DNA from 4 places in the Nonomuraea roseola genome. Region 1 is predicted to be linked to each of the others. Evidence: riboswitches for the same ligand, from Rfam matches in the RefSeq annotation. Region 1 holds a riboswitch; each other region holds the start of a gene.
The links. A riboswitch is a leader RNA that binds a small molecule or an ion and turns the genes downstream of it on or off. The one in region 1 is predicted to bind cyclic di-AMP.
Positions count from the first base shown of each region.

Region 1 (3,845 bases):
CTGACCCGCGAGGAGCTGGCCGAGGCCCTGCGCAGGACCGTGCTCGACTCGGCCCTGCTGCTGTTCGGGCTCGACAACGCGCGGCCGAAGTTCCGCCCGAGCGAGCGCCACTGGCTGGGCCCCCACTGGCACTTCGAGGTCGGCGAACTGATCGAGGAGTGCGGGCGCAGAACAGCGGAGCTCGACCAGGTCTGGCCCTCGGACGAGCTCGACGCGGCGCCCGTGGTCCCCGTCCCCCGGCTGCCGGGCGAGCGGGTCTCGCTGACCGACCGCCAGTGGGAGGTGCTCGTGCACGCCGACGGCGCCGCCACCCCGCTCGAACTGGCCAGGAGGCTCGACAGGACGGCCTTCACCGTCCTGCTGGCCGTGAGGGAGCTGGCGGCGGCCGACCTCCTGGTCAAGCCGAGGCGCGCGCCTGCCCTGCCGAGGCGCGCCGCCAAGCCGCCCGGCACCGACGTGCGCCACGAGCCCGCCGAGCTCAGCCTGCTGCTGCGGCTGAAGGCCGGCCTTGAACAGCTGTGACCGCGTCCATGATCTCCTCCCACAGCGGACGGGGCAGGTCGTGCCCCATGCCGGGATAGGTGAGCAGCGTGGCGCCGGGGATGGCGGCCGCGGTGGCCCTGCCGCCCGCGATCTGCACCAGCGGGTCGGCCTCACCGTGGATCACCAGTGCCGGCATCGTGAGCCCGCCCAGCCCCTCGGTACGGTCGCCCGAGGCGAGGATCGCGGCGAGCTGGCGGGCGGTCCCTGCGGGATCGTAGGCGCGGTCGTAGGCCAGGCCCGCGACCTTCGCGATGCGCTCGCGGTCCATCTCGTAGCCGGGTGAGCCGATCACCGCCCAGACCTCGAGCGCCCGCTCGACGGCGGTCTGCCTGTCGGGAGCGGGCGGTGAGAACAGCGCGGCCATCGCCTCGGGGGTGGGCGGTCCCACGTCGGGGCCGGGCGTTGACATGATCGAGGTGAGCGAGAGCACCCTGTCGGGATGGCCGATGGCGAGCGCCTGGGCGATCATGCCGCCCATCGAGACGCCCAGCACGTGGGCGGCAGGCCAGCCGAGCGCGTCCATGAGACCGGCCGCGTCGTCTGCCATGTCACTCAGCAGGTAGGGCGCGGCGGCACCGGGCACGAGCTCGGGCACTCCCGCCTCGGTGAGATGGGTGGAGAGCCCCACGTCGCGGTTGTCGTAACGGACGACGTGGTGGCCCCTCGCGGCGAGGAGCTCGCAGAACTCCTCGTCCCAGTGAACGAGCTGCGAGCCCAGCCCCATGATCAGCAGGAGCGGTCGGTCACCGGGGGTGCCGAAGCTGTCGTAGGCGATCTCGATGCCGTTGCTCTTCGCCATGAGCGTCATGCGGAACAGAATGACATTCTGTTCCGCATGACGGCAAGACTGTCCTAGCGGCGGACGGCCCTGCGGATCCGGCCGCGGCCCAGGTAGCCGACTCCGCCCACGACCGCGAGGCCGCCGACGAGGGCGAGCGCGGTGCCGGTGTGGGAGGTGTCGGACTTGGTCTCGGCGGCGGTGGTCGCAGCGGTGACGTCGGTGTCCAGCGAGGCGGGCGCGATGACCGCGGCCTTGCCGGCCTCCTTGGCCTGCTCGACCTGCTCGGCCTTCTCCTTCAGCGCGGCCACCTTCGCGGCCTCGGCCTTCTTCTCCTCGGCGGCCTTCTTCTTGGCCGCGACGGCGAGGACGTCCACCGGAGGCTTGGCCGGGTTGGCGTCCTTGCGGCCCCACGCGCCGGTGGAGAAGGCGACGGGGTGGTTCTTCTTGCCCACGCCCTTGCCCCACTTGGTGATGACGTACTGGACCTTGATGTGGCCCTGGCCGCCGTTGTCGTCCACGCCCAGCGTGCCGGAGTTGAAGGTGCCGCCGGTCAGGTCGGCGAAGGTCTTGGCGTCGAGGTCGAGCATGATGCCGTTGTTCGAGGGGGCGCCTGGACCGCGGTCACCGACGAAGAAGGGGGCCTTCTTGCCCTTGTAGACGACGTAGCCCTCGGTCATGAGGGGCCAGCTCGGGCTGGCGGCCAGGCCCTTGCGCATCGAGATGCCGCTGGCGGGCAGGCCGGTGTCACCGGCGCGGCCGGAGGCGTCGTCCCAGTAGTAGGAGGCGGTGGTGGATCCCTTGAGGAGGGTCCGCTGCTCGGTGGCCTGACCGACGTCGGGAGCGGTGGGCTCGGCGAAAGCGGTGGCGGCGCCGACGCCGACGGTGAGGGCGGTGGTGACGAGCAGAGCGGAAACGCGCATGCCGAAGCGGGCGGTCATGAAAGTCCTTTGTTTGAGGCAATGGGAATGCCGCGCTCAAAGTGAGATCAGCGAAAGGCGTAGCCGGGCACAGGCCGAACGGACGCTACGCGGAGCGCGGAGGGAGGAAGGGGGAAGTAAAGGGGCCGCTCAGCAGGCGGCGGGTATCATCGCTACAGGGGCGTGGCGGTAGTGCATGGGGGTTCGGTCCTCTCCATCTCGCCTACCGGGTTAGCTGACGGGTTCGGGCGTGGAGATGCCCTACCGGCCCGTGGGCCGGATTCACCCCAATGAGATGGGTCCCCGGTTCCCGCACTGCGGGATTCGGCGCCAGCCGGCCTGCCTTCCTGATGAAGGGCAAGGTCACCAGCTGGTAACGCAATGGACTCTAGGGGCAAAACACCCCAAAGGCAAAAGCAAACCCATGAATAGGGCAGAAGATCTACCCTTTATCGTCACGAATCAACCGGGTTGCAGTCACCCGAAACCCCTGAAAAACAGTGGAATACGCGCGCTCTGATCATTAATGCGATCTAGCGAAGAAAATCATGAAATTTCCTGACGAATCAGGGCCTACGGGCCCTCCCCATGCCCGCCGGAGGGCGGGCACGGGGATGCCACGGGTCACACCTCGAGCTTCTCCTCGATGGCGCGCATCTGGTGGCGGGCCATCGCCAGGTTGGCCCTCCCGCGGTCCAGCGCGAGGTAAAGGAACAGTCCCTTCCCGCCCCTGCCGGTCATCGGCCTGATGATGTGGTACTGCCCGGTCAGGGAGATCAGGATGTCCTCGATGGTGTCCTTGAGGCCAAGCGACTCCATGGTGCGCAGCTTGGCCTTGACCACCTCGGTGTTGCCCGCGGCCGCCACCTGCAGATCAAGGTCCTTGGAGCCGCCCAGCGCGCCCAGCGCCATGCCGCTGCCGTAGTCGACCACCACGGCGCCGAGGGCGCCGTCGATCGCCATCATCTCCTTGAGGGAGACGTCCATGCTCGCCATGCTTTCCTCCGTCGGGGTGTGAGTCACCGCTTGCGTGATGCGATGGCGGCCACGCTCGCCGCCGTCTTGCGGCCCTCCAGCCGCAGCAGCCCCAGGTTGGTTCCGGGCTCGGCCAGGACTGTGAGGACGATCGTGGGGCCCGCCGCGTAGAAGGCGGCGAAGCCGGCCGTACCGGAGATGAGCGTCTCCTCCAGCGCGCCCTTGCCCGCCATGGCGGCCATGCGCGCGCTCAGCGCGAGCAGGGCGGCGGAGAGCGCCGCGGTCTGCTCGGCGTTGTCCGCGTTCAGATCGCAGGCGACGGTCAGCCCGTCGACCGTGCAGGCGACGCTCCCGCTGATGTCGGGGGTGCGCTCCCTGAGGAGGACCATCTCTCTCAGCACCTCTTCTCGCAGCTCCACCGGTGGTCTCCTTCTGAGTGAGGGGAACCTCACGACAGCTCCTCCAGCGCCTTCTTCAGCCGGATCAGCAGGTTCAGGTCGGTCGGGTCGCCGTTCACCGCCGGCCCGAGAGGCAGTGCGGGAGCGTCGGGGTCGTGCGGCGGGCTGGGCTCGCGGTGCCGCCGGCCGCCGCGCAGGGGCAGCGCCGTGGCGGCGGGGCGGTGCAGCAGT
Region 1 covers NZ_BAAAXC010000015.1:4,554,529-4,558,373, reverse strand. The annotation lists gene ABFX55_RS45110 (DUF4388 domain-containing protein) at 1-522, shown strand, start outside; gene ABFX55_RS45105 (alpha/beta fold hydrolase) at 479-1,351, opposite strand; gene ABFX55_RS45100 (hypothetical protein) at 1,396-2,262, opposite strand; cyclic di-AMP (ydaO/yuaA leader) riboswitch at 2,447-2,581, opposite strand; gene ABFX55_RS45095 (hypothetical protein) at 2,866-3,237, opposite strand; gene ABFX55_RS45090 (roadblock/LC7 domain-containing protein) at 3,261-3,635, opposite strand; gene ABFX55_RS45085 (DUF4388 domain-containing protein) at 3,665-3,845, opposite strand, start outside.

Region 2 (3,845 bases), 1.5 Mb from region 1:
CACCGTGTCACCTCGCTTCGATGGCGCATGTGGCACATGTCAGGACACATGCTTGCTGTTGCCCAACGTATCGACATGAGTATCAACAATCACCTTTCCCCTTGGTCAACGTCTGAGTCAACCGTGTCCAGATGGAGCAACATCCGGGTGTTGCCAAGGGTGTTGGGCTTCACATGTTCAAGATCGAGAAACTCCGCGATCCCTTCGTCGTAGGAAGCCAGCAACTCGGCATAGACCTCGGGTGATACAGGTGCGCCCTCGATCGGGACGAAGCCATGGCGTGCGAAGAAGTCGACCTCGAAAGTCAGGCAGAAGACCCTGCGCAGACCCAGGTCACGGGCCGTCGCGACCAGTGCGGTAACAATACGGTGACCGATTCCCGCACCCCTGTATTCGGGGTCGACGGCGACCGTTCGGATTTCCGCCAGATCCTCCCACAGCACGTGGAGCGCGCCGCAGCCCACGACCTCGCCGCCGCGATCGGCGACCCAGAACTCCTGGACGTCCTCGTACAGCGTGACGGTGGCCTTCTCCAGCAACCGGGGGCCCGCCCCCGCGTACGTGTCGACCAGGCGCCTGATGGCTCTGACGTCGGGCGTGCGGGCGCGCCTCACGACGATCTCGGTGTCCTTCGGGGTGCGCTCGGCGACCTGCTCCATGGCCCTTCAGCGTACCCAGCCCGTTTCGGCCCATCCTTAACTACCGTCACATGACGCGCTGTAGCAAGTCGCACACAGTGCGCAGCGCTGGAGTAACAGTCCGACAAATCCACCTAAAGCCGGGCAATACGCTTGCAATGCCCTGGTAGATCGGGCTTTCGCGTGATCACGCCGTGACGCTTCGGTTGCACAACCTCTACGGGATTGGCAGTTCTGGTTGAGCAGGAACCTGGCTTGCACTAGTGTCCAGCGACGATGTCCCCCACGCGACACGCGTGGAGACGCGCCTAATCCCCGCAACCCGGGGAGCCGGGGACCCGCCGGCGGCCAGCACCGCCAATGGGGTGAGTCCGAGCACGTGCTCGGTAGGGCTGCTCCGGCCCGAACCCGTCAGCTAACCCGGTAGGCGGCAACGAGAGGAGCCGGTTGGTGAAGCGCACGCGTACCCACGAGGGGAAGACCGCGGGCAAGCACGCCCGCCCCCACGAACCCGGCGCCCTGCGCAAACGGTTCGCCATCGTGGGCGCGGCGATGGTCGTCCTGGCTCTCACCGTCCCGCTCGGCTCGGCCGCCGCCGACCCCAAGCCGACGCTGAAGGAGCTCTCCGAGCAGGTCGAGAAGCTCCACAACGACATCGAGACGCTGACCGAGCAGTACAACGGCCAGCGCGAGAAGCTCAAGAGCGTCAAGAAGTCCGCTGAGGTGGCCAAGAAGATCCTTGCCACCAGCGAGGCCGACCTGGCCGCCAAGCGGGCGCGCGCCACGCTCCTGGCCGAGAGCACCTACATGAGCGGCGGCTTCACCGACGGCCTGGCCTTCGCCACCTCCGCCGACCCTGACTCCTTCCTTGACGGAGCCGCCACCTTCTACGCCCTCGGGCAGCAGCAGGGCCAGGAGGTCAAGGAGCTGGCCGACTCCATCGCCGCCGCCGAGCGGGCCAAGGCGACGGCCAAGACACGACTGGCCGAGGTGCAAAAGCTCGTCGACGACCTCGGCGAGAAGCGCAGCAAGATCACCACGATGGTGACCAAGGTCGAGAGCAACCTGTTCAAGCGGGCGATCGGCGAGGCCGGTCAGCCTGGCACCAGGGCCACCAGGGTCAACCTGCCGATCATCGGCAGCGGCAAGGCGGCCGAGGCCGCGCGTTGGGCTCTCACGCAGCAGCTCAAGCCGTACGTGTGGGGCGCGGAAGGCCCCAACTCCTACGATTGCTCGGGCCTGGTGATGGCCGCCTACCAGCGCGTCGGCATCAGCCTGCCGCACTACACGGGCGACCAGTGGACGGCGGGCACCCACATCACACGCGAGCAGATGCGCCCCGGTGACCTGGTCTTCTTCTACAACGACCTGCACCACGTGGGCATCTACATCGGCGGCGGGATGATGGTCCACGCGCCCCGCACCGGCGACGTCGTCCGCATCGCCGCCCTCGGAAACCGCCCGTTCGCCGGAGCCGTGCGCATCGCGGACTGACGCGCCTAGATCAGTCTTCGGCGCGCGGCCCAGGCCACCGCCTCGATCGCCGTGGCGACGCCGATCCTGTCGCAGATGCCGCGCAGGCGGCGGCGCACGGTCCGTCCGCTGATCTCCAGGGCCCGCCCCACGCGGTCGACCGTGACACCCTTGGCCAACTGCGCGAGGAGATCCAGGTCGTCCTGGCTCAGCTCGACGCCTTCAGTGAGCACATCCATCGGGAGCCCTCCCCCCAACAGCACAAACTCGGAGACGTCTCGGCTCAAGCAGGCTGCTCGTCTCGCAGAAGGTAAACGCAGACTGGAAAGGTCGTCAAGGTCGTTTCGTTCCATACTTGACGACCGCCATTGACTTGATCGTTTCTATACGACGAACATTCCTCGCCTGGAGTGCCGAGAACGGTCCACAGGCCCCTTACTGCAATCCGCCCGTCTCATGAATTTCACGGCGAATTCTCAGAATCGGCGTCATATCGAAGGCGCGCCGCCTCCACGTCGTCGATGTGACTCTCGGCCCACTGCTTGATGGCGGCCATGAGCGGAAGCAGGCTCTCTCCGAGCGACGTGAGCCGATAGTCGACCCTTACCGGCACCGCCGCCGTCACCGTCCTGGTGACCAGACCATCGCGCTCGAGCCCGCGAAGGGTCTGGGTGAGCATCTTCTGGCTCACGCCGGCGATCGTCCTCGCCAGGTCGCTGTAGCGCTTCGACCCGTCGGCCAGCGCGTTGAGCACCAGGCTCACCCACTTGTCGCTGAGCGTGTCGAGCAGCTTCCTCGAAGGGCAGGCCGCGACGTAGGCGTCATAGGCCCGCTTGGCCTCGGCCCTGCGCTCGGCCGCAGTGACGGTCGCCATATGGGCTCCCTCCGGTTGGTTACGCACTTCCAGGTGCCTTCTTACCCGAAGAGAGTAGCTCTCCCTAGATTCGATGACATGACGACCATGCGTGCACTCATCGGCGGCTCCGGCTCGCCTCGGCTCATCGAGGCCCCACTCCCCCAGGCGGGCCGCGGCCAGATACGGATCAAGGTCGCCGCCGCGGGGGTGAACCCCTTCGACCTGGCGGTGGCGGCGGGAACGCTCGCCGACTACGGCGTCGCCAGGAAGCTCGACGCCTACGGGCTCGGCTTCGACGCGGCGGGCGTGATCGACCAGGTGGGCGAGGGCGCCGCCTTCGCCCTTGGGCAGGAGGTCATCGCCCTGGCGAGCAGGCTGGAGTCGCCTACCAAGGCGCAGGCGGAGTACGTGGTGGTCGACGCCCGCGCGGCGGCGCTCGCGCCGCGGGGCGTCTCGGCGGCCGAGGCTGCCACGCTGCCGCTCAACGCGCTGACGGCCTGGCAGTCCCTCGACAGGGCGCACCTGCGCCAGGGCGACACCGTGCTGGTCACCGGGGCCGCGGGCGCGGTCGGAGGGTACGCGGTGGAGCTCGCCGCGGCCAGGGGCCTGCGCGTCGTCGCCACCGCCGGACGGCAGGACGAGGAGCTGGTGCGCGGCTTCGGAGCCGAATGGTTCGTCTCGCGCGAGGAGAACCTCGCCGAGGCGGTCAGAAGGCAGGTGCCGGGCGGCGTGGACGCGGTGATCGACGCCGCGATCACCGGGCTGGCAGGGCTGGACGCCCTGCGCGACGGCGGCGCCTTCATCGCGCTGTCGGCGGGCGTCGCCCCCGTCCCGCTGCGCGGGACGGACGTGGCGACGGTGTTCTTCAGGGAGGAACC
Region 2 covers NZ_BAAAXC010000015.1:3,096,834-3,100,678, reverse strand. The annotation lists gene ABFX55_RS38080 (amino-acid N-acetyltransferase) at 90-659, opposite strand; cyclic di-AMP (ydaO/yuaA leader) riboswitch at 934-1,083, shown strand; gene ABFX55_RS38075 (C40 family peptidase) at 1,089-2,132, shown strand; gene ABFX55_RS38070 (LuxR C-terminal-related transcriptional regulator) at 2,138-2,350, opposite strand; gene ABFX55_RS38065 (winged helix-turn-helix transcriptional regulator) at 2,575-2,985, opposite strand; gene ABFX55_RS38060 (NADP-dependent oxidoreductase) at 3,064-3,845, shown strand, end outside.
Region 2: linked by a shared signal. The riboswitch ahead of ABFX55_RS38075 (C40 family peptidase) and the one ahead of ABFX55_RS45100 (hypothetical protein) in region 1 are both predicted to bind cyclic di-AMP.

Region 3 (3,845 bases), 200 kb from region 1:
GTGTCCTCGGGCAGCTCGGGCATGGCCATGCGCAGGCAGGAGGCGTTGAAGCGGGTCGCGTTCGCGTACGGCCTGAAGGTCACGATCGAACCGTTGGCCTGGCGGTACGCCTTCAGGCCCTCGAACAGCTCCTGCGCGTAGTGGAAGACGGAGGTCGCGGGGTCGAGGACCAACGGCCCGTACGGCTGGAGCCGCGCGTCGTGCCAGCCCTCGCCCTCGGTGTAGTCGATCGAGATCATGTGGTCGGTGAAGACCTGCCCGAACCCCGGACTCGCCAGTACCTGCTCACGCTCTGCCGCAGTGCGAGCGTGGTCGGAGAGCTGCACATCGAAGCTGAGCTTCTGAGCGGTGGTCATGACGGAAATCCTTCTCTTTTCGCGAGATTTGCCCTGAGTCCATTTTGCGCTGGACCGGGTAACGGGAACCTACAGCAAACGCCTGGCGGTTCTCGCTGGCCGCCAGGCGTCAATGGAGCACCGGCGGCTGCGAGGCCGCCGGGCTGGGGGTGCACACGACGGTCAGGCGCCGCCGGATACTCGTGCGGTGATGTCGTCACCGATCTCGTGCGTGGTGCGGCCGGCCCATCCGGCCAGGCGCTCCACGATGTCGTCGGCGACGGCCTGCTCGACGCGGGCCGCCTCCTCGGTCAGGCCGAGGTGGTCGAGCATCATGGCGACCGACAGGATGGTGGCCGTCGGGTCGGCCTTGCCCTGGCCCGCGATGTCGGGGGCGCTGCCGTGGACCGGCTCGAACATGCTGGGCGCGGTGCGGTCGGGGTTGATGTTGCCGCTGGCGGCCAGGCCGATGCCACCGGCGATGGCGGCGCCGATGTCTGTGATGATGTCGCCGAAGAGGTTGTCGGTGACGATCACGTCGAAGCGCTCGGGCTGGTTGACGAAGAACATCGAGGCCGCGTCGATGTGCTGGTAGTCGGTGGTGACCTCGGGGAACTCGGGCGCGATCCTGTTGACCGTGCGCTGCCACAGGTCGCCCGCGTAGGTGAGCACGTTGGTCTTGTGGACCAGGGTGAGCTTCTTGCGCGGCCGCTCGGCGGCCCTGGCGAAGGCGTAGCGGACCACGCGCTCGACGCCGAAGGCGGTGTTGAGCGACTCCTGGGTGGCGATCTCGTGGGGCGTGCCACGGCGCAGGACGCCACCGGCTCCCGCGTAGAGGCTCTCGGTGCCCTCGCGGACGACGACCATGTCGATGTCGCCAGGGAGGGTGTCGGCCAGCGGGGTCTCCACGCCGGGGAAGAGCTTGACCGGGCGCAGGTTGACGTAGTGGTCGAGCTCGAAACGCAGGCGTAGCAGGAGTTCGCGCTCGAGGATGCCCGGCGGCACGCTGGGGTCGCCGATGGCGCCGAGCAGGATGGCGTCGTAGCCGCGCAGCTCCTGCAGGACCTCGTCGCTCAGGGTCTCCCCGGTGGCGTGGTAGCGGGTGGCGCCCAGATCGTAGTGCGTGGACTCGATCTTGACGCCGACCGCCTCGAGGACCTTGAGCCCTTCGGCGACGACCTCGGTGCCGATCCCGTCGCCGGGGATGACGGCCAGACGAATGTTGCGCGACTCCATGGGCGGTACCTTACCGGCTCGTCTCGATGGACGAACACTCATCTCACTTGCCGGACGTCCAGTTTTGTCCTGTTTGCGGTGCTTTGACCCTTTCGTTAGAGTCCGTGCTGCCTAATCCGTTGCGGAGTCGCACGGAGCCGGGGACCCATTTCCCCCTGGGGCGAATCGGTGTCCCCACGCCGTAGGGCGGCTTCCACGCCCGAGCCCGTCAGCTAACCCGGTCGGCCACGTGGAAGGACAGTCCCCTGTCTCGCATCACCACGACCGCTGCCCTCTGCGGTCTTCTCGCCGCAGGAGCCCTCGTGACGGCATCCCCCGCCGTCGCGGACACCACCGGCTCCGACACCCCCTCGAGCTCCGCCACCGGCAAGAGCTCGGCGAGCAGCATCACCGGCGCCGACGTCAAGAAGGCGCGACTCAGCGAACAATCCACCCCCGCCTGGCGGGTCGCCCTCAAGTTCGCGCTGGCCAAGCGCGGCACGCCGTACGTCTGGGGCGGCACGGGCTCCGGCGGCTACGACTGCTCGGGCCTGATGCTCAAGGCCTACGAGAAGGCGGGCATCGAACTGCCCAGGGTGGCCGCCGACCAGTACCGGGCCTTCTCGAGGAAGATCTCGTGGGACAACCTCAAGCCCGGCGACCTGGTCTTCTTCAGCGGCCTCGGCCACGTGGGCATGATCTCCAGGCCGGGACACATGGTGCACGCACCCCGCTCGGGTGACGTGGTGAAGGAGGAGAAGCTCAGCGCCTGGCGACGGCAGGCGTTCGTCGGCGCGGTGCGTCCAGACCCCAAGGGTGTGGCGCTCGCGATGAAGCAGGCAAAGGCCAAGCAGGAACCCGCCCCCGCGATGCTGACCGCCACCCTGTAGGCGGCGGCACGCCCGTACAAGGCCGTCCCCTCGCGCCCTCGCCACCACGGCAGGCGCGGGGGGACGACTGCGCTCCTGCGGAAAGTGTCAGCGGTGGGGTCGCCCCGGTGGAGCAGGGGGACCTCCACCGGAACGGCCCGGATCAGCGAGGGGAGGGGGAACCGCCGTTGTCTCTGCGGTCCAGCGCGGTCTGGACGGCCTCAGCCGCCTCTTCCTCACGCTCTTCTGCACGGTTCCATGGGTACATGTCGTACACGTGACTCATCTCATTTCGCGGACGCGTATGAATCGGACGTCGGACTCCGGTCGCGAATCCGACCGGGCCTGAGCTCGTGCGGTCCGGGTCACGGACCGGACGAAGGGACTTGTGGCCGACACGACGCCGCTCACCGCGACGGGTCGTCGACCTGCCCTAACAGGCCCCGTCGCGGCAGGTAATAAGTACGAGTACCCAGCGCATTACTTCAAAAGTACCTGGCACGGTCCAGACTGTCTCGTAGGACGTCCGAATATCTCACGATATGAGACATCGTTGACGGCTACCCCGGAACGCGCGAACGCCCTCCCGCGGTGTGCGGGAGGGCGTTCCATGCGAGAGACGGTCAGTCGGTCAGGTCGACCGAGCGGCCGCTGTCGGCGCCGATCTCGGCCACGATCTGGTCGACCACGTCGGCGGGGATCGCCGAGTCGACGGTCAGGGCGATGAGCGCCTTGCCGCCCTTGACGTCGCGCGCCACCTGCATCGAGGCGATGTTGATGCCGTGCTCGCCCAGCAGCCTGCCGACGACGCCGACGATGCCGGGACGGTCGGTGTAGGTGAGGAAGGCCAGGTGGTCGGTCGGCTCGATCTCCATCTCGTAGCCGTTGACCTCGACGATCTTGGTGACCTGACGCGGGCCCGAGAGCGTTCCCGACACCGAGACGGTACGGCCGTCGGCCAGCACGCCCCGGACGCTGACGACGTTCCTCCAGTCGGGGCTCTCCGAGCTGGTGATCAGGTCGACCGTCAGGCCGCGCTCCTTGGCCAGGAGGGGGGCGTTGACATAGGTGACCGCGTCCTCGATGACGTCGGTGAAGACGCCCTTGAGCGCGGCCAGCTCCAGCACCCGCACGTCCTGGCTGGCGATCTCGCCGCGGACCTCGACGTCGAGCTTGGTGGCGGTCTCACCGGCCAGCGCGGTGAAGACGCGGCCCAGCTTCTCGGCGAGCGGCAGACCAGGCTTGACCTCCTCGGCCACGGCGCCACCCTGGACGTTCACCGCGTCGGGCACGAACTCACCGGCGAGCGCGAGCTTGACGCTGCGCGCGACCTGGGTGCCGGCCTTCTCCTGCGCCTCGTGGGTGGAGGCGCCGAGGTGCGGGGTGACGACGACCTGGTCCAGCTCGAACAGCGGGCTGTCGGTGC
Region 3 covers NZ_BAAAXC010000015.1:4,350,135-4,353,979, reverse strand. The annotation lists gene ABFX55_RS44045 (branched-chain amino acid aminotransferase) at 1-356, opposite strand, end outside; gene ABFX55_RS44040 (3-isopropylmalate dehydrogenase) at 519-1,571, opposite strand; cyclic di-AMP (ydaO/yuaA leader) riboswitch at 1,670-1,813, shown strand; gene ABFX55_RS44035 (C40 family peptidase) at 1,874-2,440, shown strand; gene serA (phosphoglycerate dehydrogenase) at 3,043-3,845, opposite strand, start outside.
Region 3: linked by a shared signal. The riboswitch ahead of ABFX55_RS44035 (C40 family peptidase) and the one ahead of ABFX55_RS45100 (hypothetical protein) in region 1 are both predicted to bind cyclic di-AMP.

Region 4 (3,845 bases), 700 kb from region 1:
ATGATCTGTCCGGTCTGGAGCCGGCCGCCGATGCCGTACGCGGCAGGGCGAGGGGGTCGGTCGAGGACGGAGGAGTAGGCCCGGCGAGAGCGTGAGGCGAAGCGCGCGCACCTCAAGACGATGGCGGCAGTCTGGGCCGAGGTGTACGGCCAGGACCCCAGCCTCTTAAATCAACAGTGATCGCATCGCGTCCAGCACGATGCTGGCGAAGAATCCCAGCGCGACGCCATACAGCATGTATCGGCGCTGGGTTCTCTTCCCTCGCTGATCGACCTTCTCGGCGACTACGTCCATCTTGCTATGCAAGAGCCGGTCGAATGCCTCGGCCTCTTCCTTGCGCAGCTGCGCCATCTCCCTGCTGGCCTCAGCCTCCATCCAGTTCATCTCGGCCTCAGCCGCCAGCCTCCTGGCCATGGCGGCGCGGGCCTGCATGGCGGCTTCGAGTTCCTCCAGCTCCGCGAACGTGCCCTCCAGCCGTTGGGCCAGATCGGTGAAGCGCGATTCCAGATTCTCGTCGTCGCTGACTGCCGGAACGCCCGCCTGCGGGGAGGACACGTGCATGAACTGCTCAAGCCGCTGAAACTGCATCTCCGTGCGGGCCCGATCGCGCAGCAAGGCGGTGGCTATGAGCGCGACGACAAGCAGGGTGGTGCCCTCCAGGACGCTGGAGCGCAGCGCGTCGGAGAGGACCGAGAGGGAGCCGATGACCACCGCCAGAATCAGCGCGATCATGCTGTCGGCGTTGGCGGCGAACCAAGCGGCTAAATGGCGGAGGGAGGATGGCATGAACCTACGATGCCGCTCCCTGGATCAGTTGCGATAGGGAGTGAGCGGGGGGAAAGCCCAGTGCCCAGGATCACCCGCGGGCCGCGTCCAGAAGCGCCGACGCCACAGCGGCCCCGCCGCGAGCTTCAGGTCGTCTCGGACGGTCGTGGTGATCGCCCCTGCCCACGCACCCCGGCCTCTGCCATTTACAGCACATTGCAAGCAGGCCGCAACCGATGCCAGTTGCCAACGTGCCTCAGCACAAGTGGCGGCTTGTCAGCACGAGCGCACGCACCGTCCGCGAGGCAGCGGCGCGAGGGGCGCCGGCGCATGGCCGCCCGGCGTTCCGACTCCGGGTGAACAAACTCCACTGTCGGCTCCATCGGCGTGTCAGGTTCCGTGCCCACGTCTCCCGAACCGCCCGGCTCATGACGACCCACCGTGTTCCTCTCTGAATCCAGGATGACGGGTGGCTCGACGTCGACGGGCTGTGCGAGGTAGTTGGGGCGTCGTCGAGCATGTGGCGGAAGGAGTTGATCAGGATGCCGGTCAACTCGGCGAGCGGGATGAGCTCGGCTTGGATGCCGCCGTCCTTGACGCCGAGTTCGGTGACGAGGCCTGGTCGACGAGCTGCTCGGGAGTCTGCTTGTGTCTGATCAGCGAAACCGCGGCGTCCACAGGGGCTGACGTCGGGGACTGCCAGGTCGTTGGACATCTTCGACGTAGCTCGCGGCGATGTCGTCGGGGTCGCGCAGGGGGCGACCGTGAGCGTGCAGGCGCGTGGGGCCCGGGTCGCCGTGGCGCAGCAGTCCTTCGGGGGCGTGTGCGGTGATCCAGGTGAACAGCGCCGAAAAGGTGTGCCAGGTGGCGACTGGTCGCTCTCGATGGTGACGAGGTGATCTCGCGGGGGAGAGCTCGTGAGGGCAAAAGCGAGGTGTGGTCGACGGCTGTCCAAACCAGTCCAAGGTAAATCTTTTGTCCGGAATGGTGCGGTTTGTTCAACAAATCGCTACCTTCTTGCCACATCGCAACGTACTGACCGGCGACTTGCCTTCACCCCCGAGGGCGGCCGGTCGGCCGCCGAATCCCATCGGTGACGGGCACGTCCCGTCATGGGAACCGGGGACCCACTTGGTGTGGAGCGATCCACGCCTGGGGGGAATCCACCATGCGTGGTGGTAGGGCGACTCCTGGCCCGAACCCGTCAGCTAACCCGGTAGGCGGTCAAGGAGAAAGGGCATTCCCCCAACCTCATGCCATCCATCGTGGACGGGCTGCTTGACGCTGCCCAAAGGGATCTCGGCTACCGGGAACAGAGCAACGGCTACACCAAGTTCGGCGAGTGGTACTACGCCAACGTGGACAAGAGCGACTCCTACTTCAAGACCGCGCCCTGGTGCGACATGTTCGTCACCTGGGCGGCGCACCAGGCCGGTGTCGAGGAGTACGTCGGAGAGTTCGCCTACACCGTCGACCACGCGAAATGGTTCAGACAGCAGGACGCGTGGAGCGAGGAGCCCGAACCAGGCGCCATCGTCTTCTTCGACTGGTCCGGCGGGGACCGCATCGATGGCATCGACCATGTCGGAATCGTCGAGAAGGTGGACGGAGCCAAGGTCTTCACGATCGAGGGCAACGCCGACCGTGTCTGGCTCAAGCGCAAGGAGCGTGACCCGGGCAAGATCGTCGGCTACGGCCTCCCCAGGAAGGTGCAGGAGAACCTCGGCGCGCGCGTGGAGAGCGCCTCCGAGCAGGTCGAGAGCGCGGCCGTCGGCGGCGCGTCCGAGCCTCCGATGAAGACCGCGGCCGTGCAGGACGTCTCCGTGTCCGCTCGGCAGACGTTCGCCGGTGTGACGTCCGAACTGCCCCAGGTTCAGGACGTGACCGCTTCGGCCGCCGTGCTGGTCGCGCTGCTGTGCGCCGCTGTGGCGGCCAAGCGAATGCGGGGCATGCGACCGGCCCACGCGGTGGGCGGCGGTGGCCGAGTCCACCGGTCATCCGGGTGGAACCGGGACCTGCTCGCGTAGAGGGGGCTCTGCGGCCGAGCCGTGTGGCTCGGCCGCAGAGCCCGGTCATCGCTCCTTGCCGGGCGACGCGAGGTTCGACAGCAGGGTGGCCAGGTCGGCGGGGATCGGCTGGGGCTGGGTGAGCGGCACGGAGGCGCGGCCGGTGTTGCCTTCGGGGTAGCGGCCCAGTGCCGAGCCTGGAGCGGCGACGATGATCCGGATCACCTGGCCGAAGGCCTCGCGCCGGTCGCGCTGGGCGACGGCGAGGGCGAGCATCGAGAGGTGGTTGCGGGTGTGCGGCCAGGGCCAGGGCTGGGAGATGATGTGCGCCCGTTCCAGATGTCGCCACCGGGCCTGCGGGTCGGCGGTGCGGGCGGCGTTCATCTCGCTGTCGTAGGCGGCCCGCACGCGGGCGGGCATCCGGCGGCCGAGCATCAGTCGTCCTTTCGGTCGTTCGGGCAGCAGCCGTCGGCGCACCCGGCCGAGGCCGAATCCGGGGCTGAGAGGTCGGTGGCGAGCGGATGCGGAGCGCAGCAGGCGTCCCCGCGCCAGGCTTCACGACCCTCCTTGACCGCCACCGCGGCGATCACGAGGGCGGCGACGGGGTCGGCCCATGACCAGCCGAACAGGCTGTTGAGCGCCAGCCCGGCCAGGAGCACCGCCGACAGGTAGGTGCACAGCAGCGTCTGCTTGGAGTCGGCCACGGCCGAGGCGGAGCCGAGCTCGTGACCCGCGCGCCGCTGGGCGGCCGACAGGAAGGGCATGACGACCAGGCTGAGCCCGGCCAGGATCAGGCCGGGCGTGGAGTGGTCGGCCTCGCCGGTGCCGAGCAGGGCGCGTACGGCGTCGAAGGTGACGTAGGCGGCCAGGGCGAAGAACGACAGCGCGATGACGCGCAGGGCGGTCCTCTCGCGCTCTTCATGGGCGGCGCCGGAGAACTGCCAGGCCACCGCGGCGGCCGAGGCGACCTCCACGATCGAGTCGAGGCCGAAGCCGACCAGCGCGGCGGAGGAGGCGACGGTGCCCGCGGTGATGGCCACCGCGGCCTCGACCACGTTGTAGGTGATCGTCGCG
Region 4 covers NZ_BAAAXC010000015.1:5,252,491-5,256,335, forward strand. The annotation lists gene ABFX55_RS48275 (hypothetical protein) at 166-786, opposite strand; cyclic di-AMP (ydaO/yuaA leader) riboswitch at 1,834-2,003, shown strand; gene ABFX55_RS48280 (CHAP domain-containing protein) at 2,019-2,792, shown strand; gene ABFX55_RS48285 (DUF3703 domain-containing protein) at 2,838-3,206, opposite strand; gene ABFX55_RS48290 (cation efflux transmembrane domain-containing protein) at 3,206-3,845, opposite strand, start outside.
Region 4: linked by a shared signal. The riboswitch ahead of ABFX55_RS48280 (CHAP domain-containing protein) and the one ahead of ABFX55_RS45100 (hypothetical protein) in region 1 are both predicted to bind cyclic di-AMP.